Oligoflexus sp.: one gene and its partner. Each later gene encodes a partner of the first gene's protein in a complex. Links are inferred from orthologs where the notes say so. Each region holds a gene or a part of one and is shown on either strand. Other genes may lie near its edges. The genes, in order: dnaG and dnaB.

Region 1 (3,872 bases):
GGTAAAACTGGCTCTTCCTATGAAACCCTCCCAGGAGCGCGAAGATTACCAGGAGTGCGTGACCTCGGTCATTAAAAAATACCAGGGTCCGGGCTCGGTAAAAAAGAACAAGAAGCTCCAATATGGCCTGGCTGCCTGCAAGGATCGCTATCCGGCCGTCTCCATTATGATCGACTGCAAAAAAGAGATGGCCGCTGCCTATCGCGAGGATCATGACGCGCTGAAAGCCGCTCTGATCGAGTGCAAGAGCGAATACAGCAAGTACACCTTCAACCCCAAAAATCCGGTGCCCTTCGTTCTGCGGGGGGAGCAGGTCTTTTTCGCCGGCGCGGGTTTGAATCGCAGTCACCCCATCCGGGCCCAGGAGGACGAGGATCCGACCAACGGCCTTTATATGAGCGATAACTTCGGCAACTTTTCCTGCACCTCGCTCTATAAAACCATGTTCCGCGAGCTGCAGCCGGAGTACCTGCTCTTTGGCAACGATCCCTTCGTCTACACGCCTCTGCGTCACGCCAAGCGCGAGGAATTCCTGAAATCCGTAGGCCTCGCGGGCGCCTTGAATAAGCCGAAAACCATGCTTCTTTCGATGCATCGCGATTTCGGCGAGCTCCATTACGAGCCTTCGACCCAGGAAACCGTGAATTACTTTCCGATGAGTTACTGCAACTTCGATCGCAAACTCGGACCTATTTTCGAAGGCATGAAGATCTATTACCTGGTCGATCGTATCAGCACCCAGGTGACGCCCTACTTCGGCACGGCCTTCTATCGCGATGACAGCAAGATTCCGGTGAAAGACCTCGCCGAGCAGATCCGCACCCTGCTCGGCAATCAGTATAAACTCTTCAATCCCAGACCCGGCGTCACCTTGATCTCGCAGGTGGAACCGTCGGCCTTCGACAAGGAAGGCGATCCGAAGAACGTGTGTCAAAGCGGCCAACAGTCACCCTATATGGCCGTGATCAACGAGCGCGAGTCCACGGGTATGGCGTCTTACACTTTGCTCGCGAATATCAGTAACCTCTGCCGCTATGGCGACAAAATCTCCTCCCGCTTTCTGAAAAAAGGTCCCTGAGACACGATCAACCTGCTATGATACCCGCCGTCGCGGCCAAACCGCCTATTTTCTGAATTTCACAGCGGATCCCATCTATGAGCGTCGAAGTCGCCAAGCAACGCATTCTGCAAAGAGTGCCGCTCGCTACATTGATCGGCGAAACAGTCGCGCTGACCACACGTAGCGGCCGGCAGGTCGGCCTTTGTCCCTTTCACGGGGAAAAGTCGCCGAGCTTTACCATTTTCGATGATCACTACTTCTGCTTCGGCTGTCGCGCCCGTGGCGACGCCATCACCTTTGTCCGGGAAATGCAGGGGCTTTCCTTTCTGGAATCCCTCCGTTATCTCGCCGAGAAATTCGGCATTGATGTCCCGGAATTGGAGCATCCCACGCACGATCGCGCGGCTCGCCAGATGGAGTCCAACCTTTATAAGATCTGTGCGGAAAGCCTGAGCTTTTTCCGTGAACGCCTGCTGGCATCGAACGGAACCTTTGCCCTTCAGTATCTCGAAAGCCGGGGTTTCACGCCGGAATTCATCGAGAAGCATCAGTTCGGCCTGAGTCCGCAGGAACCGCAGTTTCTGGTCAATCACCTTCTGCGCAAGGGCTTCGCGATCAAGGACATGATCACGGCTTCGGTGGCGAACAGCTCGCAGTACGATAACAAGGCCTACGATTTCTTCAACCATCGCCTCATGATTCCGATCTTCGATATGCATGGCCGGGCGATTGCTTTCGGCGGCCGCTGCTTCGGTGATGAGCAGCCGAAATACAAAAACAGCCGGGAAACACCGCTCTTTGATAAGTCGCAGGTCCTTTACGGCCTGCATCTCGCGAAGGAACCGATTCGCCGCGATCGTCGGGCGATCGTATGCGAAGGATACATGGATGTCCTTCAGCTCTGGCAGGCGGGCATTCCGCATGCCGTCGCCTGTCTCGGCACGGCTTTGACCATCCATCACCTGCGTCGGCTCGCAGCGCTCACGCCGCGCGTTTATCTTATTTTTGATGGCGATCGCGCGGGTCGCGCGGCCACCTTGCGCACAGTGTCCCTGGCTCTGGAAGTGCCTCAAACTGAATTCAAGGTCGTGGTCCTTCCCGAGGAGCATGATCCCGATACCTTTGTGAAAGAGTACGGCGTGGCCGGCATGGAACAGCAGCTGCAAGGCGCGCAAAACCTTTTGGAATTTGCGATCCAGGCGCGTCTCATGGAAACGCATGACCTCGGCGTTCCGGATCTGATCAATAAGGAATTCATTCCCTGGCTGCAGTCGGTGGATGATCCCGTGCGGCGTCAGTATCTTTTGGTGCGCATTGCTGAACTCACCGGAGTACCGGCTGCCGACCTTGAAGAAAAGGTGAAGCCGGACACAGCGGTCAAACGCGTGGCCCCATCGCGGGTGGAGGCTCCGGCTCCCGAAGCTCCCCGACCCAAGGTGCAGGAACTGAAAGGCGCGGAACTTTCCTTCATGGGCCATCTTTTCTTTTCACGTCCGGGTGAAATAGATCTGGATACGACCGAGCAGATGCTGAAAACGCAGCTTGAACTCGATGAACTCTGGCTCGATTTCGCGCTGGAATTATCGAAGGCTCTGCGGCGTAATCTGGTGCCGTCCGAACTCAACAAATCGCACTGGACCTCGCTTGTGATTCCAGAAGCGCTGACGCTGATCGAGAGGCTGGAACGCGACGCTCCTCTTTACATCACGACGGCCCGTCAGCAGCAGATGGAAAAGCTGGCCAAGGAAGTACGTCGCAAAGCACTGAAAGAAAGCCTCGCGCGTCTGAAGCAGAACCTGATGCGCGGTACGGCTGAAGAGCAGCGGGAAATTCTTGCTGCCGTGGCCCGCATAACGAAAGAACTTAACGCCGCAGCTGTGAATAGCGGCACCAATCCATAGGCAAGGGTTTCGGATGAATGATGTAATGTATGCAGGTTTTGGCCGCCGTTTGCTGGCGGTCTGCATCGATCACCTCCTCTTTGGAGCGATGATCGCATGCGTGGGCTTCGTGCTGCTGTTTCCAGCTTTGCTCCTCGGCTTCATGTCGATGTTCAGCATGGCGACGATCACGATTTTCACCCTCCTTCTGTGGATGGGTATCATGACCCTTCTGGTCGGCGCGCACTGGCTTTATTATGCAGGTTTTGAGGCCTCTTCGCTGCAGGCTACGCCGGGCAAACTGGCCATGGGGCTGAGGGTCTGTGATGAGCAGCTTCAGCGGTTGACTCTGCGTCGTTCCACCATTCGTTATCTCAGCCACTTTTTATCAACTGTTCTGTTTTATTTTGGATATTTGATTTCCTTTTTTACGACGAGAAGGCAAACTCTCCATGATTTGATCAGTGACAGCCTGGTCGTACGTTGGGAAAGTCTGCCGAAAGTACTTACAAAAGCGTCAGACAGCGTTCCGCAGCTGGTGCCGGAGGCTAAACCGGAGTTGGCTTAAAAGTGCAGGAAAGGGTGTCAGAGGAACTGTTTACAGTCACAATGTCACATAGAAGCGTTCGGGCGAAGGTTAATTTCCCTTAAATTTCAGCTGCGCTCTGCACATGCAGAAAGACTGCAGCGAAAGTATAAGTCAGGAAAGTTAAAAACTTTTTGCCCGCAACGCCGCTTGCATTTTTGGCTAGCGGTATTTATAACTATAGATTAAACGTGCTGTTCAACCCGCACGCCTTCTAGTTTAGCAAGCCACATCGACACATCAACAGCTGCGGAGAATCTTTCTACGTATGGCTATTAAGAAAAAAACCGCCACAAAGGCCAAAGAGTCTGGGAAAGCAAAAGCAGTGAAAAAGACGACTGCCAAG
Region 2 (7,069 bases), on another replicon or contig:
GCGCATCGACGAAAACGTTCTGCGCTTTATGGTCGTTAAGATCGACGACGAAGTGGACATCGCCGCTCGTAAAGTCGAACTCGCCAAGGCTGCTGCGGCTGCCCAAAGACAGCCTGAGGAGAAGTAATCCATGAGACTCATTCTGAGCCAAAACGTCGAAAACCTCGGCCGTATCGGTGATCTCGTTAAAGTGAAGAACGGCTATGCCCGTAACTTCCTGATTCCTCGTGGATTGGCTGTGGTCGCTAACGAAGGCAACCAGGCTTCGCTGAACCACCAGATACGTCTTCTGGAAAAGAAGAAAGCGTTGATCCTCGGTGAAGCGAAAAAGCAAGCCGGCTTGATCGAAAAAATTTCCGTCACTGTCACCAAACAAGTTGGTGAAGATGAGAAAATTTTCGGTTCTGTCACCACTGCTGAGCTGGAAGAGCTGCTGGCGGCTGAAGGCGTAAAAGTCAGCAAAAAAGATATCAAGCTGACCGAAGAAATTAAAAAAGTCGGTGTTTACTCCGCAGAAGTTCGCGTGCATCCTGAAGTGGTCGCGAAATTCAAAGTTTGGGTTGTTGCTCCGCAATAATCCCTTGATAATTCCATAGGTCCCTCGCGAGACCTATGGAATTCAGACCTCACTGAGACTCCCCAATGGCGTCAGGACAATCTCTGCCTCATTCCATCGATGCAGAAAAAGCTGTACTCGGCGCGATTTTGAGCGATGCCGATAGCTTGACCCTTATCGAGGGTATGCTCGAGGCGAAGCATTTTTTCATCGATTCGCACCAGAAAATCTACGAAGCCATCTTGCAGCTATCCGCAGCAGGTGAGTCCGCAGATATTGTGACCGTTGCGGAAAAACTGCGTCATAACCAGGTTCGGGATTTGGGGCCTGCGTATCTCATTGATCTGACCGAAAATTGCCCTGTTGCGCAAAACCTTGAGCATTATGCGCGCATCGTGCGCAACATGTACTATCGTCGTGGCGTGATCAAAGTCTGTCAGGAAGTGGTGGAGCGCGCCGAGAATTACGAAGGCAACATCGAAGCTTTCATTGAAAGCGTCGAAAAGCAGTTCCTGCAGATTTCATCGGAATATGACCGCAAGGGCATCGTTCCCGCCGATATCGTCCTGGAATCGACGATTGACGAGATCCAAAGGAAACTGGAGCTCGAAGGTGTTGTGACCGGTGTAACGACCGGATTCAACGATCTGGACACGCTCACCGGCGGAATGCAGCCGAGTGACCTCGTGATCCTCGCCGCGCGCCCAGCAATGGGAAAAACGGCCTTCGTGTTGAATCTTGCAACGAACGCGGCCTTGTCGGGCAAAAAAGTGGCTATCTTCACTCTTGAGATGAGTAAAGAGCAGCTGATGGCTCGTGTGCTTTCCGCAGTGGCACGCGTGGACTCGTCGCGTCTTCGTAAAGGTGATCTGAGCGATGAAGAGCAGGATCGCCTCATGGAAGGCGCCCGCCGCATTTATGAGCACAAGACCCACATGGGCATTGATGAAACTCCAGGCATCAGTCTGATGGAACTTCGTTCACGCTGCCGTCGATACCACAAGGAAAATGGTCTCGACATGATTGTGATCGACTACCTGCAGCTGATGACGATGGGCGCCGACCGTCCCGACTCGCGGGAACGTGAGATTTCCGAAATCTCCATGGGGCTCAAGAACCTTGCCAAGGAATTGAAAGTCCCCGTGGTCGCTCTCGCCCAGCTGAACCGCGGTCCCGACCAGCGTCCGGATAAAAGGCCGAAGCTCTCCGATCTTCGTGAATCGGGTTCGATGGAGCAGGATGCGGATATGATCATGTTCATTTACCGGGACGAGTACTATAACCCAGCCTCCGAACTCACCGGCATTGCTGAAATTTTGATCGCCAAAAACCGCCACGGTGCAACGAAAACGATCAAGCTCGCCTATCAGCCGAATTACGTGTCGTTCCAGAATTTGTTCCAGGAAGGTTCGATGACGGACTATGAGGGTTGACGGCTGCTGCTGAAGGTTCGATGACGGACTACGAGGGTTGACGAAGGCCAACGAAGGCTGAGGGAAAGAGAAGAGCCTTCCAGAGGATGGAAGGCTTTTGATCATCTCAAAGACCGTATTGCTTGATCTTCTTTCGCAGTGTGTTGCGATTGATGCCCAGAATCTTGGCAGCTTGCACCTGATTTCCACCCACGCGGCGGAGAATCTGGACAAGCAGGGGCTTTTCCACTTTGGACATGATCAAATCATAGACATCATCTGGGTAGAACGTTCCAATTTGATCGAAGAATCGAGAGATTTTCAGTTCAACAACATCCTCGATCGAATATTGATCAAGTCTGGTGATGAGATCTGCATCATCGATGTGTATTCCTCGGCGAGACAACGCAGATAAGCGTTTCGTCGTCTCCGAAGGAAGGCTTCGATCGGACGCGGATGGCGTAGGTTCAGGATCCGGGGGCAGCTGGTCAATAGGATTTTCCATGGGCAACTCAGAATTCGAATGCTGATGCGATCCGCAAAGATCTCGGTCATGAGCCGAGAAACACTGCGATTTTGGGTGAGAAAGATTTAACGCATGCGATCCGACCCTGTCAACGCCCATCGCTGAATATCCCAAAGGACAAGGGCTCGGCAACCCTTGCCTACTTTTCAACACCAGGCCCTCCTCGTAGAATGGAATTAAGGCGTCAGAACATACCTGCCCCCGCCAACAAAGGGCCTGCAAGGGCCTGAAAATCCTCAGAAGACTACAAGGTCTTGCAGTAAAGGTGCTTGCGTTGTAAAAATTCATGTCGTGTCAATGCAAGCAGGGAGTCAATAAGCCTTATATGAACGTTGATATGCAAACTGAAAATAATAAAAACGAATCCAACCACATCAAAGATCAGGACGAAGGCGCTGCTCAAGCAGGCGCCACTGCAAACGGTTCTGATGAGGGAGCGGAATTGCAGGACGAAAAGATCCGTCACCTCGAAGATGAGGTTCAGGAGCACAAGGACCGTTATCTGCGGACTCTGGCAGAAATGGACAATATGCGTCGCCGCCACGAGCGCGACCGGCAGGACCTTCTGAAATTCGCATCTGAGAAACTTCTGATGGATCTTTTGCCAGTCCTCGACAGCTTTCAGAAAGCTGTGACGGCGGGTGATGCTGTGACGGCGGCTGGCTCTACCTCCGCGTCTGGCTCTACCTCCGCGTCTGGCTCTACGTCCGCGGCTGGCACTGCGACCACGGGTGGTGCTCAGGAAGCAGGCAATGCGATTGTCGAAGGCATCCGTATGGTCCATAAGCAGCTGACGCATGTGCTCGAGGCTAACGGCCTGAAAGCTGTGGATGCTGTCGCCAAGCCGTTTGACCCGAACTTTCATCAGGCGATTCAAAGAATCGAAGGTGATGTTGACGAGGAAACCGTCAAAGACGAATACCAACGTGGTTATACGCTGAACGGACGACTGATTCGTCCATCGATGGTCAGTGTCCTGGTTCCTAAACCAGACTGACAAGGGGCAGGGAGGACCCGAGCTTTGACGCGCAAGCGAGACAAGAAGCCTTCCGGTCCTCCTGCAACTCCCGAACGGAATACTGACGAGCAGGCGCTCCAGGAATTTTGTTCCGCTGTCCACTACGAAGAGATGAGCTTCGAAAACTGGTGCACGAAGCACAAGAAGCTGGACCTTGAGATCCCGATCTTTGTCACGCGGACCCAACTTTCCGCAACATTTCGCACCGTGGTCAAACTCTCGCGCACCATCCGCACACACTCCGCGCAAGGCCACCAGGAAAAACGCGAAAAGATCGAACGTGAAGTGGTTTTAGGACCTGATACTGACTGCGCGAAGGCCATCAAATTAAAAGGTCTTGGCGATGTGGAAGGTGATCAGGCAGGCGACTTGTGGATTATCATTAAGATAAAAGAGTAGACCTGTCGGTCGAACCAAAGCCACAAAACGCCGGAAAAAACCGCAGAACTCATGTTTTCACGGCGCAAGCCGAACAAAAATACAGGGTCAGAGAAAAAAGTCCTCATCTAGCGGGAGTGAAGGCATGTCGGAGACGAATCAAGGTAAGCTTGCAGTTGTCAACAGTGAGATGCCACTGCTGCCTCTGAAGGATATCGTGGTATTTCCCAACATGATTGTCCCGGTCTTCATTAATGAGGACCTGTGCGTCAATGCAGTGGAAAGTGCCTTAGCCAAACAGAGGAAGATCTTCCTTTCCGCTTTCAAAGTCATGGGACATGAAGGCGAAGGACTGGAAGCCCACCTGGAACCGCCATTCGATGTCTATGATATCGGCACCGTCTGTTCCATCATGCGGACCCGGAAACTTCCGGACGGTCGTATGAAGGTTCTGGTGCAGGGTCTTCATAAGGCGATGGTGACCGAGCTCGTTCAGACCGATCCTTATCCGAAAGTGATCGTGCAGAACGTCCAGGAACCCCGGATAGCCAATACCACAAGCGAAGTCGAAGCCCTTATCCGCGCAGTTCGCGAAAGCCTCGAAAAAGTTGTGACCCTCGGTAAGATCCTCTCCCCTGATATCCTCATGATCCTCGAAGATGTGAACGAGCCTGGCCGCCTTGCCGACCTCGTCGCCTCGAACCTTGGTCTGAAAGTCAACGAAGCCCAAACCATCCTCGCTGTCGCGCATCCTTTGGATCGCCTGAAGCGTGTTTACAACTGCCTGTCCCGCGAAATCGAAGTGTATCAGATGCAGGTCCGCATCCAGTCCAACGCCAAGGACGAGATCGGCCGCATGCAGCGCGAGCACTACCTGCGCGAGCAGATGCGCGTGATCAAATCCGAGCTCGGTGATTCCGATGGCAAGGATGAAATCGATCAGTACTGGCAGCGCATGGAAGAGCTTCCCCTGAACAAGGAAGCCAAAGAGGAAATCACCCGTCAGCTGAAGCGTCTGGAGCGCATGCACCAGGACACCAGCGAAGCGGCCCTGACCCGCACGCATATCGAAACCATCCTGGCCTTGCCATGGGGCAAGAAGTCACCGGATATGCTCGACCTTCACAAGTCGAAGATCATCCTGGATGCCGACCACTTCGGCCTTGATCAGGTCAAAGACCGCATCATCGAATATTTAGCCGTGAAAAAGCTGAATCCGGATGCCAAGAGCCCCATCATCTGTTTCGTCGGCCCCCCGGGTGTCGGTAAAACGAGTTTGGGAAAATCCATCGCCAAATCCCTCGGTCGTGAGTTCGCCCGTATCGCCCTTGGCGGCGTGCGTGACGAGGCTGACATCCGCGGTCACCGCAAAACCTATGTCGGTGCGTTCCCCGGCCGTATCATCACCGCGATGAAAAACGGCGGCAGCAGCAACCCCGTTCTGATGCTTGACGAGATTGATAAGATGGCCTCCGATCACCGCGGCGATCCTTCGTCCGCCCTGCTCGAAGTCCTCGATCCTGAGCAGAACAGAAGCTTCGTCGATCATTACCTTGGTATTCCCTTCGATCTGTCGGATGTGATGTTCATTGCGAACGCCAACAACCTCGACACGATCCCTGCGCCTCTGCGCGACCGTTTGGAAGTGATCGAAGTCTCGGGCTACTCGGAAGAAGAGAAACTGGCGATTGCCAACCAGTATCTGATTCCCAAGCAGCTGAAGGAATCCGGTCTGGACCAGGCGAACGTGCAGTTCACCAAGAACGGCGTGACGACGATCATCAACGGCTACACCCGCGAAAGCGGTCTGCGCGGCCTGGAAAAGAAAATCGCCTCGGTTTGCCGCAAGATTGCTCGTCAGTATGCGGAATCCGATGATAACGAAGCCCTGAAGCGTGAAGGCATCCGCCTGACGCCGACCCTGGTGCAGAAGCATCTCGGCGCCCAGCGCTTCGATGACAACTTCTATCACAAAGAACCCCATGTCGGTGTCTCCCTGGGCCTCGCCTACACCCAGTACGGCGGCGAAGTCATGGCGATCGAATCGAGTCTGATCTGCACCGGCAAGCATGCGCTTGTGTTAACAGGCCAGCTCGGTGATGTGATGAAGGAATCGGCCTACGCGGCTCTGAGCTTCATCCGCTCCCGAATGAACGAGTACGGTATCGAGCCCGATATGATCGAGAAGAACGAGCTGCACATCCACGTGCCTGCGGGCGCGGTTCCCAAAGACGGCCCCTCGGCCGGGATTGCAATGGCGACGGCGATTATCTCGGCTCTTTTAAAGACCCCACCCAAGCAGCAGGTGGCGATGACCGGCGAAATCACGATTCACGGCAAAGTGCTGCCCATCGGCGGCCTCAAGGAAAAGATGCTGGCGGCCACCCGCGAGGGAATGACCGAGGTTATCATTCCCGAGAAGAACAAGGCGGTTTTCCAGGAATTGCCACAATCTATCCGGCGCAACTTGAAGGCGCACTTCGTGAAGGAATATAATGAAGTATTCCAAATCATGTTCGCTGATGTCTGCGTCACTGACGCCAAGGTCGAAAAGCTGAGTACCCGGCGGGAAAGCAAGTCTCTGGCCAGCTAAACGCTTCTTCAATCCCTCGCGTTGGTTCGTGCACAGCGATCCAACGCGAGGTTTGTTTTTATGAAAGAATTTGGCAAGAAAGTTCTGCGATTTCTCGGTCTTGGAGCTATCTGGGTCTTTCTCCTCTCGATCCCCATCAAAGGCCAAATGCTTTTCATTTACGCCACCGAAACCTTTGTCCCCTACGGACTTGTTGCTGCGATCGGCAACCAAGTTGAAACGGCATGGTATAAATCCAAGGCCATGGCCCGCAATGCGTTGAGCGACGCCGAATCCGAAAAAGAGCGCCGTTTCTAGGAAAATCCCCGCGAACGCCCGCCCGGACAGCCCTGGACGTTTTGCCGCTCAAAGTTTCTGGACCTTCCTGCTTTCTTATTGCTATTTGTATGCGTGCAGCCTAACTAAGGCGCACCAGGTAATCATAATCCTCGCTGAAATTGAGGTTCGTCGAGCGATCGGCAAGCAGGAGTCCTGATAACATGACCACTTTAAAGGTAGTCGAGTGGCCAGCCAAAGTGCTGGAGACAAAGTCCACCGATGTCACAGAGTTCAACGCCGAGTTTCAACAGTTCGTGCAGGATATGCA

Evidence for each region.
Region 2: the proteins of dnaG (region 1) and dnaB are in contact, whole or in part, in a crystal structure (PDB 2R6A), measured with the Geobacillus stearothermophilus proteins. The link is inferred for Oligoflexus sp. from one-to-one orthologs. Residues at the interface, in WP_049624496.1 of Geobacillus stearothermophilus: Lys456, Leu457, Leu458, Pro459, Ala460, Asn463, Ala464, Leu467, Leu535, Leu536, Ile537, Ala538, Gln544, Glu545, Asp548, Tyr549, His552; in WP_033016901.1 of Geobacillus stearothermophilus: Ser13, Glu15, Ala16, Gln18, Glu91, Leu92, Asp94, Ala95, Val96, Pro97, Thr98, Ala99, Ala100, Asn101, Tyr104, Tyr105, Ile108.

The regions. Positions count from the first base shown.
Region 1 is NZ_DASTAT010000068.1:145,561-149,432, forward strand. What follows is about bases 559-3,558. They hold dnaG (DNA primase), read left to right. Parts: upstream 559-1,155; coding sequence 1,156-2,961; downstream 2,962-3,558. Other genes in these bases: VFO10_RS15115 (hypothetical protein), read left to right, coding at 559-1,078; VFO10_RS15125 (RDD family protein), read left to right, coding at 2,975-3,508. Also shown: more of VFO10_RS15115, read left to right, coding at 20-558. UniProt on the Escherichia coli protein: RNA polymerase that catalyzes the synthesis of short RNA molecules used as primers for DNA polymerase during DNA replication.
Region 2 is NZ_DASTAT010000071.1:75,624-82,692, reverse strand. The notes cover bases 1-2,815. They hold dnaB (replicative DNA helicase), read left to right. Parts: upstream 1-642; coding sequence 643-1,989; downstream 1,990-2,815. Other genes in these bases: VFO10_RS16050 (helix-turn-helix domain-containing protein), read right to left, coding at 2,096-2,473; rplI (50S ribosomal protein L9), read left to right, coding at 131-577; rpsF (30S ribosomal protein S6), read left to right, coding at 1-127. In the rest of the region: VFO10_RS16045 (nucleotide exchange factor GrpE), read left to right, coding at 2,832-3,491; VFO10_RS16040 (hypothetical protein), read left to right, coding at 3,516-3,911; lon (endopeptidase La), read left to right, coding at 4,036-6,483; VFO10_RS16030 (hypothetical protein), read left to right, coding at 6,544-6,780; def (peptide deformylase), read left to right, coding at 6,963-7,069. UniProt on the Escherichia coli protein: The main replicative DNA helicase, it participates in initiation and elongation during chromosome replication. Travels ahead of the DNA replisome, separating dsDNA into templates for DNA synthesis.